Regions from separate parts of the Priestia sp. HNGD-A6 genome, predicted to be linked through region 1. Evidence: riboswitches for the same ligand, from Rfam matches in the RefSeq annotation. Region 1 holds a riboswitch; each other region holds the start of a gene.
The links. Region 1 has a riboswitch for S-adenosylmethionine ahead of SCI76_RS15530 (methionine ABC transporter ATP-binding protein). Riboswitches for the same ligand answer to the same signal wherever they lie in the genome.

Region 1 (4,566 bases):
GGGCAAGTGCTTTTCTTCTATTATTTATTTACCGGCAATACTCCGCCTTTGTATTTTTCTTTAATGTAGTCTTGAATTTCTTTAGAGTGAAGAACTTTTACTAAAGCTTTCACTGTATCTTTATTTTCGTCACCTTTGTGAACCGTAATGATGTTTGCATATGGGTTATTTTCTTTGCTTTCCACTGCGATTGGATCTTTTACTGGATCTAAACCAGCATCGATAGCATAGTTAGCATTGATAACAACAGCGTCACCTTCATTGTTTTTGTACATTTGAGGTAACAATCCGCCTTCAACATCGGCTTTAAATTTTAAATTCTTAGGGTTTTCTACAATATCTTTAATTTGTGCGTCTGTTTTCTTTACGCCTGGTTTTAATTTGATCACGCCAGCTTTTTCAAAAATCGATAAAATACGTCCTTGCTCTGCTACTGCATCACGCATAATAACTGTGCCGTTTTTCGGAAGATCTTTTAAGCTTTTGTATTTTTTAGAGTAGATACCAATTGGTTCAATGTGAATGGCACCGGCACTTACGAAATCATACCCTTTTTCACCTTTATGATCTTTTAGCACTGAATTCATATAAGGAACGTGCTGGAAGTAGTTTGCATCAATTTCATTGTTTGCAAGAGCTGTGTTCGGTAAGATGTAATCTTGGAATTTTTTAATCTCTAAATCAATTCCTTGTTTTTCCAAAATAGGTTTTGCTTGTTCTAAAATTTCAGCATGAGGCGTATTAGATGCACCCACGACAATTTTCTTTTCATCTTTTGATCCATTGTTAGATCCACACGCCGCTAATCCTACTACTAGCGCAGATGTTAATGCTAAAGCTGAAAGCCATTTTTTCATAATAAATAATCCTCCCTTTATCTTTTATCAATTTTTGCAGTAATCGCATCTCCAATAAGTTGGATAATAAATACAATAATCAAAATTAAGATCGTAGCGGCTAGCGTTACGTCATTATGACTGCGCTGGAATCCTTCTAAATATGCAAGGTTTCCAAGACCTCCAGCTCCAATCACACCCGCCATTGCCGTATAGCCTACTAACGCAATGGTTGTTACTGTCAAACCGGAAATCAAAGCTGGCAGCGATTCAGGTAACAGCACTTTAAAGATAATAGTGCTTGTTGTGGCTCCCATTGATTTAGCAGCTTCAATAACACCTTTATCAATTTCACGCAGACCAATTTCTACAAGACGCGCATAAAATGGTGCTGCTCCAACAATTAAAGCCGGTAACGCTGCATTAGCGCCTAAAATACTTCCTACCAATGCTTTGGTAAATGGAATCAGTAAAACAATTAAAATAATGAATGGAATGGAACGAAAGATATTTACAACCGCCGACACAATGGCATATAAAGGTTTGTTTTGCCAAAGCTGTCCTTTGGACGTTAAAAATAAAAGCAGGCCCAATAAAATACCTAGAACAAATGTGGCTACAACTGAAATAGCCGTCATATATAGTGTTTCATTTGTCGCTTGAATAAAATCATCTAAAATAACGTTTGGAAATAGTTTCTCAAGCATTTGTCATTACCTCCACTTCTACCTGCTGCTCATGAATGTATGCAATGACTTTTTCAACTTCTGTTAATTCTCCGTCTAAATGAACGAACAGCGTCCCGTATGAACCTGTTTGTGTATGAGAAATCTTTCCTTGCAAAATATTAATCGTTACATCAAACTGTTTTAAAATCGTTGTAATGAGCGGTTGCTCTGCTTTTCCGCCAACAAACGTCAGCTGAATAATTTGCCCGCTTGGATACAGCTCTTTTACTTGTTCAATCGTTTCAAACGTTTCCTCTGGTTCAGAAATCTGTTGAACGAATCGTTTTGTAATCGGCTGCTTAGGTTTTCTGAATACTTCTAGCACTTGTCCTTCTTCTACTACTGCCCCATTTTCCATAACGGCTACTCGATGACAAATTTTACGAATGACGTGCATTTCATGAGTAATCAATACAATGGTTAACCCTAGCTTCTCATTAATATCTACTAACAGATCTAAAATAGAATCTGTCGTTTGAGGATCAAGCGCTGATGTTGCTTCATCACAAAGCAATACTTTTGGATTGTTCGCTAGCGCTCGAGCAATCCCAACACGCTGCTTTTGTCCGCCGCTAAGCTGTGATGGATAAGCATCTTCACGCCCTTCAAGCCCGACTAGCTTAATAAGTTCGTCCACTCGTTTCATTCTTTTTTCTTTTGAAATCCCTGCTATTTCTAACGGAAAGGCAATATTTTCTCGTACCGTACGCGACCACAAGATATTAAAGTGCTGAAATACCATACTAATTTCTTGTCTAGCTTTTCTGAGTTTTCCGCCTTTAATTTTTCCAATATCATTACCTGCTACTTCGACCGTTCCTGTCGTTGGTGTTTCTAATCCGTTTAGCAAGCGAATCAAAGAACTTTTCCCCGCTCCGCTATAACCAATAATTCCGTAAATTTCACCTTGGTTAACGGTTAGATTCACATTATCAACAGCTGTTACTTGACCGCTTTTGGCCTGATAAATTTTTGTAACGTCTGTTAATGTAATCATATTTCTTCACCTTCTTTAATAAAAACTTAATTATGTTAGGTTGCCCTATAGGATGAAAAAGCCGTAAAACAATTTTCCCCATTAAAAAAGCCTCTCTGCGCATGACAGAAAGGCTCGATATTTAATCCTTTCTCTCATCTTTCAAAGCGCATAGCTTTGCAGGAATTGGCACCATTTCAGTTAGTCTGACGGTTGCCGGGTTTCACAGGGCTCAGTCCCTCCACCTCTCTTGATAAGAGTTCGCAACAATTATTTTGTTTTTAGGAAATATTCATTCATTTATGAACATTCATGAGTGTGATTTTAGCATGTGTCAGATAGGCTGTCAACAGATTTTATTCTTGGGATAATATCCCAAGATTTCAACAGCCCCAACGGTTCGCTCTCTTTCCACTTCTTCATTTTAAACAAACGTTTGATTATCGAAGCTCCTCGAGTACGTGCTCGATGGAATGAAACGCGTAGAGTTTTTTTACCATTTCACCATTTTCCACTTCAATCAAACAAGGTACGCTTTCAATAGAAAATAATTCTGCTTTTGAAGGCATATAATTTAAATTGCTCATTCCGATGGTTACATCCGGCAGCATCGCTTCTGCCACGGTTAACATTTTTTTTGCCAGCTGACATGTCCCGCAAAAAGGCGTATGGAAAAAGATAAAGGCTCTTTCTCCTTCTTTTAACTGATCATCCAGCTGTTTTTCGCTCCATTCTTGCATGTTGCTCATTCCTTTTATGTTAAAAATTCTGCATTAACATCGATATTGGCACTCAGCAATACTGTTGCTATGTGATGTCTAGGGGCGGCAGCAACTTCTCGGTACATTTTATCAATATATAGATGCTCTGCTTCCGGAAGCTCTCGTTTAAATTGTTTTCTCAGCTTATTCCCTGAATCATCAGAGTCAACGAGTATGTATACCTCTTTGTTAAACGTACAGTCAATAATTTCATCCAGCTTTGATAAACTAATCGTACCGTTTGTACAAATAATTTCAATTGGTTCTCGAATGATATCTTGAATACGCTTTTTATCTGACTTTCCTTCGACAATAATTACTTTTTCAATTTCAATTAGCCCCATTTTCATCACCCATAATCGTCAGTTGTATAGTAACATCATTTCTTTATGCTATACAATATTCGTTAATGTATCACAGTTCACCTGTTTTTTAAAAGAAATTTGCAAGAAAGAACTCTTTTAAAAGGCAGTTTAGGCCATATTATCCCTATAAAACAAGAAAAACAGCGGCAGTTGCCACTGTTTAGCACCATCCTGCTTCTTCATCGCAGTCTGTATATTTTTGCGTTTCACCTTGTTTTTGTACGTCCGCGTATTGATAGAACTTATTATTTTCTTGCGAATATCCTTCTTCAAAGCGGTATTCATTGCCGCTTGTTCCGTAGCTAACTTCACCAATTGGCTGCTTATCAACGTATAATTTCATACCGCCGTCATGAAATTTAGCTGTAACGCGATCTGTAACGTCCATTTTTTGTTTTTCAAACATAAAAAGACACTCCTTTAGCTTGTTTACTAATAGAGTGTCCAGTCAAAAACTTTTCATAAAGACAATTTATGGAGGAATATTATCCTTCGTTTGTCATTTCTTCGTATTGCTCTGCTGTCATCAGCTTGTCTACTTGAGAAGCATCAGATGGTTTGATTGTAATCATCCATGCTTCTTCGTATGGAGATTCATTAACAAGTTCAGGACTATCGCCTAAGTTGTCGTTTACTGCTACAACTTCACCGCTAATTGGTGCGTAAAGCTCAGAAACTGTTTTTACTGATTCAACGCTACCAAACGGCTCGTCAGCTTCTACTGTTGCTCCTACTTCTGGCAGTTCAACGAATACGATGTCTCCAAGCTCAGCTTGAGCGAAATGTGTAATACCTACGCGGACAACGTCTCCTTCTGTTTTTACCCATTCATGCTCTTCAGAATAACGCAAATCTTTTGGTGTACTCATCTTAATCCCTCCAAAATATGTATCGTAATTT
Region 2 (4,566 bases), 1.7 Mb from region 1:
CCTCGCCTAAGTTATTAGCAGCCTCTCCCCCTATTCAAGCTCAGTCCTTGACTGTATCTGCTTCTGTAAAAGTTACGTACACGTATTAATACTTATGGTAAACTATAGATTATTATAATGAAGAAACTAATCTAAAGGAGCTCTTTGCACAATGACTTCTGAACATTTACTAGCAGCTTATCAGACCCTATGGTTGAACCGTTCTTTCGCTTCTAAACAAGCCCTGACAAGTGAAGATCAGCTTCACGAAGCCATTCTGAAAGATTTAAAAGATGAAATGACTCATCCACGCGTTCGGCAAACACCGTATGTAAAATATCATCTTGGCATAAAAAGAATTCTAAACAGCGGTCTTTCCTCTGATGAAAAAGTTGCGCTTACGTCCCTATACACAAACCTTTTAGATAGCTGTATATAACAAAAAAAGGACTTCCTTAATGGAAGTCCTTTTTTTATTTAATTAACGCTTTTTCTTCTAAGCTTTGAAAAACAGCGTTAAAGTCTTGCTTCAAATCCTCGAATTCCTCTAACCCTACTGAAAGGCGAAGAAGTGAATCAGTAATTCCTTTTTCTTCACGTACTTCTTTTGGGATACTTGCATGAGACATTGTTGCAGGATGCGTGAGAATGGATTCAACTGCACCTAGACTAACGCCAATTGAAGCTAATTTGACTCCTTGTAAAATATGTCGTGCTACTTCTTCATCCTGCACTTGGAAAGAAATCATAGCTCCGTATCCATTTGCTTGTTCTGAAATGAGTTTGTGGTCCGGATGACTTTTTAAGCCTGGGTAGTATACACGGCTCACTAGAGATTGTTCTTCAAGCCACTTTGCAAACTGCAGCGCTGTTTTTAACTGCTGATCTAAACGAACTTTTAATGTCTTAATTCCTCGAAGCAGTAAAAAACAATCCTGTGGCCCCAAGATAGCACCAAAAGCATTTTGTACAAACTTTACTTCTTCCGCTAGCTTTTCATCGCTTACTACAACTAAACCGCCAATGACGTCACTGTGGCCGCTGATATATTTTGTAGCACTATGAATGACAATATTTACACCAAGGTCAATGGGCTGCTGCAGATAAGGTGTTAAAAACGTGTTATCCACAATTGTAAGGAGATTGTGCTCCTTCGCCAAACTTGCTACTGCTTTAATATCCGTTACCTGTAAAAATGGATTTGAAGGGCTTTCGATATAAATAGCCTTCGTATCTTTTGTAATAGCTTCTTCTACTTTCTCAACCTTCGTTGTATCAACAAAAGTTGTTTTGATACCAAACTTTGAAAATAATCGTGTTAATACACGATATGTCCCGCCGTACGTATCGTGTGAAACTAAAATTTCATCTCCTGATTCAAAAATAGATAACACCGATGAAATAGCAGCCATACCTGATGAAAAAGCAAAACCAGCGTATCCATTTTCTAGCTGAGCAATAGTGTTTTCTAAAGCCTCACGCGTTGGGTTTCCTGAACGAGAATAGTCATAGCGGCCGTTGTTCGTCTCATCTTCTTGATTAAATGTAGATACCTGATAAATAGGTACGTTAACCGCTCCAAAATGACCGTCAATTCCTGTATTTGCATGAATTAAGTTCGTACCAAATCTATGTTTATTATTGTTGGTATGCATCAAATGCCTCCTTCAAATCTTTAATTAAATCATCTGCGTGCTCAATTCCAACTGATAATCGAAGTAAACAGTTTGTTACTCCGACACGATTTCGAATTTCCTCAGGAATGTCAGCGTGTGTTTGACGAGCTGGGAATGTCATTAAACTTTCCACGCCTCCTAAGCTTTCTGCAAATGTAATAACTTTAACATTTTCTAAAAGTACTGACACGATGTCAGGGTGTGAGACAGCAAAAGAAATCATGCCTCCAAATCCAGTTGCTTGTTTCTTCATGATTTCATAGCCCGGATGTGTTTCAAGACCAGGGTAATACACTTTTTCCACGAGATCATGAGCAGTAAGCCAATTTGCAATTTTCAGTGCGTTTTCGTTATGTTTTTCCATCCGAAGCGCTAGCGTCTTAATACCGCGCAATAACAGCCAGCTATCCTGTGGACCTAAGATTGCCCCAGCTGCATTTTGATAAAAACGAATTTTTTCTCCTAAGCTACTACATCGAGCGACTACAAGACCAGCAACAACATCATTATGACCCCCAATGTATTTGCTTGCACTATGTATCACAATATCTGCTCCAAGCTCTAAAGGACGCTGATAGTAAGGGGACATGAATGTATTGTCAACGATAGTAAGCAAATCATGCTGTTTAGCTAACGCAATTGCTTCTGACAAATCAGTCACGTGCATCATTGGATTTGTAGGTGTTTCAATAAATAAAGCTTTCGTGTTGGGACGAAGCGCATCTTTTACTTGCTCGAGATGGGCTGTGTTGACGTACGAAACAGTAATTCCTTGCTCTGAAAAGATTTCATTTAGTACTCGGTACGTTCCTCCGTATAAATCCTCTGATACAATTAAATGATCTCCGTTTTTAAATAGTGCTAAAACTGCCATTACACCCGCCATTCCTGAAGCGAATGCTACTCCTACTTCTCCTTTTTCTAAAGCAGCAATTGCTTCTTCCAATGCTGTACGAGTAGGATTTGCCGTACGTGCATAGTCAAATCCTGTACTTTGCCCTAAAGCAGGATGAGCAAATGTTGATGCTTGGTAAATGGGTGTTGTAATAGAACCTGTTGCAGGATCACGACCTACTCCTGAACGAACTAATAAAGTTTCAATTTTCATCTATTTCTCTCCTTAACTCAAAATAAAAAACACTCTTCACAGATGGAAGAGTGTTCGTTTATACACGATTTCTCTCATCTGTTAGAACAATACTGATGTTCCACAGGAATTAGCACCGTTCAAATGAATGATTCATTTGATGGTTGCCGGGCATCGCAGGGCCAGTCCCTCCGCCACTCTTGATAAGAGTTCTATATAATTGTTGGTGGTTAACGTTTGTTGTTACTAACTTTAATAAAGATTTTCTTTATTGTCAACATAATTTTCTAAAAAATTTAAATCATCTCATTTGTTTATTCAATATACTTGTCCTGATAAGCACATAAAAAAAGAGACGACACCAAGGTCTCTTTTTCTAAGGCAAGTGCACAGATTTTACGTGAGCTAACTTCCAATACATACTTTCTCCATTTGCCGTAATTAGTTCAACAATATTGTTAGAAACTTCTTTAAGTACACCAATCTTTTCTGATTGATCCCCTAAATCTAATACGACCAGTTGATTTTCATATTTTTTAAGCTGCTCTTCAAAGTTTCTGACAAAAGGTGCAGAGGCGGGCCTTACGGGGAGCTCTTTGTCACTTAAAGAATAAGGGGTTAACTCATTACTGTAAGGGGTAAGCCATTTCAAATGATGCAGAGAAACAAAGACATTTTTATACACTGGAGAATAAAACACAAGATAATCATTCAGCACGCTTGTGATATAGCCATGCAATGATTTCCCTCCCGTTACATAAATTTCAATAAATTTCCCTTTTGCCTGCTGTAAAATATTACGATAAGAAATCCGCTGGCTTTCTTCTATTAAATTTTCTTCTATTGTCCGTAAAGGCGTATAATCTTCTTCTGAAACTTCTCGCAAGCGATGTATGTGTAAAAGAGGAATATACAAATAATCATGTCCATTATATAAAACCATTACATCTAACCCTAGATCAACAAGTTTTCCTATAAACGTTGTTTTCCCTGATATATCGACTTCAACAATTTTATCAATATAATGATTCATACTCATTCTCATTCTCCTCCTTTTTCCTATATGATAGAAAAGGTGCTTTATAAGCACCTTTTACGTTCCAGTTCGTCATGCTTTCCAACGATAATTTTTCGTTTTAATAACTTTTTCACCTGGTGTTGAAGAGCGTGAACCCGTACGGCGACCTCCCGAGCGATCGTCTGTGCGACCTCCTGTACGTCTTCCTGTACGTCTTCCGGTACGGTCTCCAGTACGGCCATCCGTGCGACCTCCGGTTCTATCTACAGTAGTTGATTCTTGCACAGAATCTTCTTCATTTGTATCTCCATTTTGCTCAGAATTTTCTTCATTTTGCTTGAAAGATCCTTTTGATCCTAAGGCAATGGTTTTTACGTGTCTTGGTTGTAAACGTAAAACTTGATTATTTTGTACAAGAGTAAAGTTCCCATTGCGACTTTGAACTAACACACCTTCTACAGCCTCTGGCCCTCCACCGTTAATAGCTACCCATCTATGCGAAAACTCTTCAAACAGTTCATTGAAACTTTTCGCTTTAATATACTCAGGTGTTTCTTCAACTAATAATGGGTTTTGCGGAACAACAGGCGTATTTTTGCTTACAACTTCACTTACACTCTTTATGTGCTCTACATTGATATAAACGACGCCGTCATCTTCTGTTAGTAATACGACATACGCAGATTCAAATGAGCCTAATACATCAAGGATCTTACCCAATTTTTTCTCTGGCCCTCCTTGATTTATTTGCACTTGTTTATCTTTCATCAATAATAAAGTGCCTGCAAATGTGTTGGCTCTGTGCA
Region 3 (4,566 bases), 1.5 Mb from region 1:
AAAGAACTAAACGGATACGGAATAAATGTTATTAAAGGCGGTATCCATGAAAAATGGGGCACTTTTAACACGTTGGCTTATTTTCACCTCAGCTATATTGAATGGCTTGGGCTTAAAGATATCGCATTAGCTCAAACAGTTACAGATAATGATCTTATTCAGCAGCTTGTTAACGAACATACGCCGTTTGGTCATTTTGGGCGATTTGCCCTTCGTACAGATGATATGGATTTGCTCATAACCGAGCTGAAAGACAAGGGCTACACTGTAAAAGGCCCTGTAGCGGGGTCTCGTCAAACTAATGATGGAGAAAGACTTCAATGGCAAATGTGTTTTATTGAAGGTGACCATGATGCCCTCCCTTTTCCTTTCTTTATTGAGTGGGGTGAACCAGAAGAAAAACGCAAGCCAAAGCTAGCTGCTCTTTCTTCCCATCAAGCCGGTCAGCTGCAGCTAAAAAACATTTACTGTGCTGTACATAACCTTGAAGAATCCATCAGCAAATGGACAAAACTGCTGGACGTTCAGGCTGGCGAAAGCTACAAAGACTCTTTACTTGATGCACGTTGTCAAAAACTATATGTCAATGAAGGAAACCTTATTTTTTGCAGCGGAACACAAGGTGTTGTCCATGATACATTAAAAAAAGTTGGGGAGCGTCCATTTTTGGTTGAATTGGATCACGCTCTAACACCGCAACAAATTACCGTACAAGGAGCTTCTTTTAAATTCAACAAATAAACATCCGCGGGCGGATGTTTATTTCTGTGCTTCTTTTATAGCTTGATAAATGAAGTGAGGCAAAATCTCAAAGGAATACTGAACGTCTAATCTTTCGGTCCATTGATGCGCATCTCTTCCCAGCGGTCCAATGTTCAGCACCGGCATCTTGAGCTCCTCTAGCTCTTCTAGCGGGATATGATATCCTTTATTCCATAGAGGCATATTGGCTACTAACGTGTTAAATGTATGAAGCGGGTGCTGCAGGCTGGCATAGCTTAAATCCGAAATTCCACCAAAATAACTTTGTTCAACTAGCTCCACTTGGAATTGCTCTTTGGCAGTTGCCTGTACGTTTGACAAAATCTTTTGTACAAAGAGATCATCATGTGAACAAACGGCCGGGTAAAAAGGCGGCGTAAAAAATAAGACTATCATCGGAGCTGCTTCTTTACATAAACCAGCTAAAGAGTTTACTAATTTAATGGTTTTATTTCTGTCATCATCTTCTTGTGCCAAAAGTGCCGCTTCCATTTCTTGCACATATTTTTCACCGTGCTGTTTGACTGCATGAGTATAAAGTTCTTCATACGTCCATACGTTCACGTCAAGGGATGAACCCTCCATTCCCGCAGCGTACTGCCTAGCAGCTTTATTATAATGTTTTTTTACATTCAAAGCCGCTTGGTCAGCCGATTTCAACAGCAGATCTGTTACTTCTTTAAGAGAGCGGTTTAACATAAATAAATTAAATAATACAACGGCAGAGTGCGGAACTTGAACGGAATACTCTTCTTTTAAATCTTTTTGTATCAGCACCGTAGGAGGTGGACTCGTTTCATCTCTTACTTTTTCGCAAAAATCAACGTTTAGTTCTATTTCTTTTGTTAAATAAGAAGCTAGCAAATTAGCATTTAAACCAGCTAGCGGTTCCCCTACATGAGTTTCTTTTCCATAACACAAAAAGCTTGGCATGATCTTGCCAATCGATCCTGAGTACACATAGTTCGTTTGATCACCAGGATAGCGGCTGAATACTGGTTCTGCATTTAGCATGAGAGAAAAATCCAGCTGATGTTTGCACGCAAGTTCTAAAAGAACAGGCACTGCTTTTCTCATTCCGAGCGAATTTACTTCTTCATCCGGTACCGACAGAAGCAGGATGTTTCCGTCAAACTCTCCGTTGCATGCTCGTTCAATCATACTGATATGCAGAGCAATACCAGCTTTCATGTCCATCGTTCCTCGGCCAAAAAGCCAGTCTCCGTTTATCATATCTTTTTGTACGTGCGCCGGAACTTGTTCCATATCATTATAAAAAGTACTCGTTAACGTATCAGCGTGAAAAGCATCCTTTTTCCACTGTCCATAATCTTGTACATCCACTACATCGTAATGACTGACTAATACAACTGTTTTATTCGTATTTTTCCCTTCAACAAAAGCTGTGACAATCGATCGCCCGTCTCCTGTTGAATGAAGCTCAACTTGCTCGTTTTTTTGAAAGTAAGGCAGCTTCAATAAATACGACGCTATCGATTCAGCCATTTCCACTTCTGCCATCGTTCCTGTCACGCTAGGTATAGAAACCAATTCGCTTACAAGCTTCTTTAACTGTTCTTTTGTTTGATACAAAGATGTTTTGTTCGACATACCCTTCATCTCTTTCCTTTTTCTAAATTTTCCATCAAACAAAACGATTCGTCAATCCCTTTGACAGAGACCCTTTCATTCTATCCCTATGTATCATAGTATGCGCTTCCTTGACGCACATGATAAAAAAAGAGTGCGCGGCTAGGGCTAGCACCGCACACTCTTTTTTTTTACTTTTCGTCATCTTCTAAAAAGTCTAGGATACGATCAATAAGCTGTTCGCTTCCTGCATCGTTTCCATGTTCAAGAGACATTTCCATTTCAATGCTCCTTTCATAAAATATTCTTGTTTTATAACATACCACAATTCATTTCGAATGTAACCTTTAATTTGTGTAAAAATTTCGACAATTTATGATTAATTTTAAAACCTAGTGAGTAATGATTATACCCACCAGATTCTTCAATTGTCAAAAAACATGCTTTCTATTTAAAAACACTTTAAAAATAGAGGCGCGAGCAGACTTCTATAAAAGACAGCCTACTCGCTCAAGCTTGGAACAGCATGATGAATAAATTTCTAGTTCATTTGCTTTTTGTACATCTTTAATATCTATGCCTACAGCATATGTACGAACATGGTTTTCGACCACAATTTCATAAAATGTTTCTAATTCACGATAAGCTACTTGATAATGCTTTCCTAATAATTTTACGGCTTCCTTTAATGCTTTCTCTCCTGTATGTGCTGCAACTGCTGTATGACTCATAAAACCCTCTCCTTTTAGAAAAATAAAAAAAACTCATTTTGCTTAGATGCAAAATGAGTTTTTCACCCGTTTTATCACCCAAAGCACATGCTTTGCTGGTAGGAGCACCTTACATTCGTAGGTTGCTGTGGAGTCAAAGAGCCAGATCTCTCGTCCACTCGTGATAACTTTTTTAATTTAAAATTTATTTTATCAAACAATTCCATCCGCGTAAATAGAAAAATAAAAATATTTTAATTTTTTTGGTAATGGAATGAATTCAAAAAGTCAAAGCTTAGATTAGCAAAATAAGAAGCTGCTACAAGTAATGCCTCTTCATTTAATGAAAAAGAAGGATGGTGCCATTCATATTCTCCAGCCGTACCCATCCATACAAAAAATCCTGGTACACGCTGCTGATATACGGCAAAATCTTCTCCTCCAGGCGATTGTTCAGCTTCTACCACTTGATAACTAAGATTCTCTGCAGCGTTAATAACCAATTTTTCCAGCGTATCATCATTGTTTACTACAGGAAGATACGGATACCATTTAACGTCTACTGAAGCGCCGAAAGCTGCTCCAATCCCTTCAGCAGTTCGTTTCATAAGAGCCGGTATTTTTTCTCTCGCTTCTTCTTGAAAGGTACGCACTGTTCCTTCAAGCGTTACTTTGTCAGGAATGACGTTCCACGAGCTCCCTCCGTGGATTTGAGTTATGCTGACAACAACATTTTGAAATGGGCTGAGATTACGGCTGACAATGGTTTGTAAACTAGTAACAATTTGACCAGCAGCAGCAATCGGATCTACTGTTTTTTCTGGAATACCTGCGTGACCGCCTACTCCTTTGACGTCAATTTCAAAACGATCAACGCTTGCCATTAAAGGTCCCGATTTGACACCAATGGTTCCTACAGGAAGATTCGGTTTGTTATGCATTCCAAATATCGCTTCTACTCCTTCGAGCACACCTTTTTCAACGAGCATTTTTGCCCCAGAAGCCGTTTCTTCGGCCGGTTGAAAGATAAATCGAACCGTACCGCAAAGCTCCTGCTGACGCTCTTTGAGAAGAATGGCTGCTCCAATTATAGAAGCCGTATGAAAATCATGTCCGCATGCGTGCATAACACCGTTCACTTCAGAGGCAAATGGCAGATTGGTTTTTTCTTCAATTGGCAGCGCATCAATATCAGCTCGAATAGCGATAGTAGGTCCCGGCTTTCCTCCCACAATTTCGGCTACTGCTCCCACGTCTAAATGGAATGCATCTGCTATAGAAATATCGTAGTGCTTTAACCACTTTTTAATACGTTTAGTTGTTTCATATTCTTTCATTGAAAGCTCTGGAAACCGGTGCAGCTCACGGCGTATGTCTATTAGCATATTTAGTAGTAATTGATCTGTCATATTTATCACTCTTTCACATTTCTTAATTTAGACCACTTCTCTATCTTTTACGACAAAGAGTGTACCTCATTGAATTTTTTATAAAGAAATACGGT

Region 2: it holds a riboswitch for S-adenosylmethionine, as region 1 does, so the genes downstream of both, SCI76_RS07035 (PLP-dependent aspartate aminotransferase family protein) here and SCI76_RS15530 (methionine ABC transporter ATP-binding protein) in region 1, are expected to answer to the same signal.
Region 3: it holds a riboswitch for S-adenosylmethionine, as region 1 does, so the genes downstream of both, SCI76_RS08115 (hypothetical protein) here and SCI76_RS15530 (methionine ABC transporter ATP-binding protein) in region 1, are expected to answer to the same signal.

Annotation. Positions count from the first base shown of each region.
Region 1 is NZ_CP138621.1:3,061,096-3,065,661, reverse strand. It holds gene SCI76_RS15540 (MetQ/NlpA family ABC transporter substrate-binding protein) at 21-857, opposite strand; gene SCI76_RS15535 (methionine ABC transporter permease) at 875-1,543, opposite strand; gene SCI76_RS15530 (methionine ABC transporter ATP-binding protein) at 1,536-2,561, opposite strand; SAM riboswitch class I at 2,693-2,800, opposite strand; gene SCI76_RS15525 (thioredoxin family protein) at 2,981-3,280, opposite strand; gene SCI76_RS15520 (toprim domain-containing protein) at 3,295-3,645, opposite strand; gene SCI76_RS15515 (YusG family protein) at 3,827-4,072, opposite strand; gene gcvH (glycine cleavage system protein GcvH) at 4,152-4,535, opposite strand.
Region 2 is NZ_CP138621.1:1,380,407-1,384,972, forward strand. It holds gene SCI76_RS07020 (SIMPL domain-containing protein) at 1-89, shown strand, start outside; gene SCI76_RS07025 (hypothetical protein) at 152-418, shown strand; gene SCI76_RS07030 (PLP-dependent aspartate aminotransferase family protein) at 453-1,634, opposite strand; gene SCI76_RS07035 (PLP-dependent aspartate aminotransferase family protein) at 1,618-2,763, opposite strand; SAM riboswitch class I at 2,835-2,952, opposite strand; gene SCI76_RS07040 (hypothetical protein) at 3,119-3,781, opposite strand; gene SCI76_RS07045 (hypothetical protein) at 3,851-4,566, opposite strand, start outside.
Region 3 is NZ_CP138621.1:1,591,047-1,595,612, forward strand. It holds gene SCI76_RS08105 (VOC family protein) at 1-741, shown strand, start outside; gene SCI76_RS08110 (M20/M25/M40 family metallo-hydrolase) at 760-2,373, opposite strand; gene SCI76_RS08115 (hypothetical protein) at 2,841-3,083, opposite strand; SAM riboswitch class I at 3,152-3,253, opposite strand; gene SCI76_RS08120 (amidohydrolase) at 3,317-4,471, opposite strand; gene SCI76_RS08125 (GNAT family N-acetyltransferase) at 4,519-4,566, opposite strand, start outside.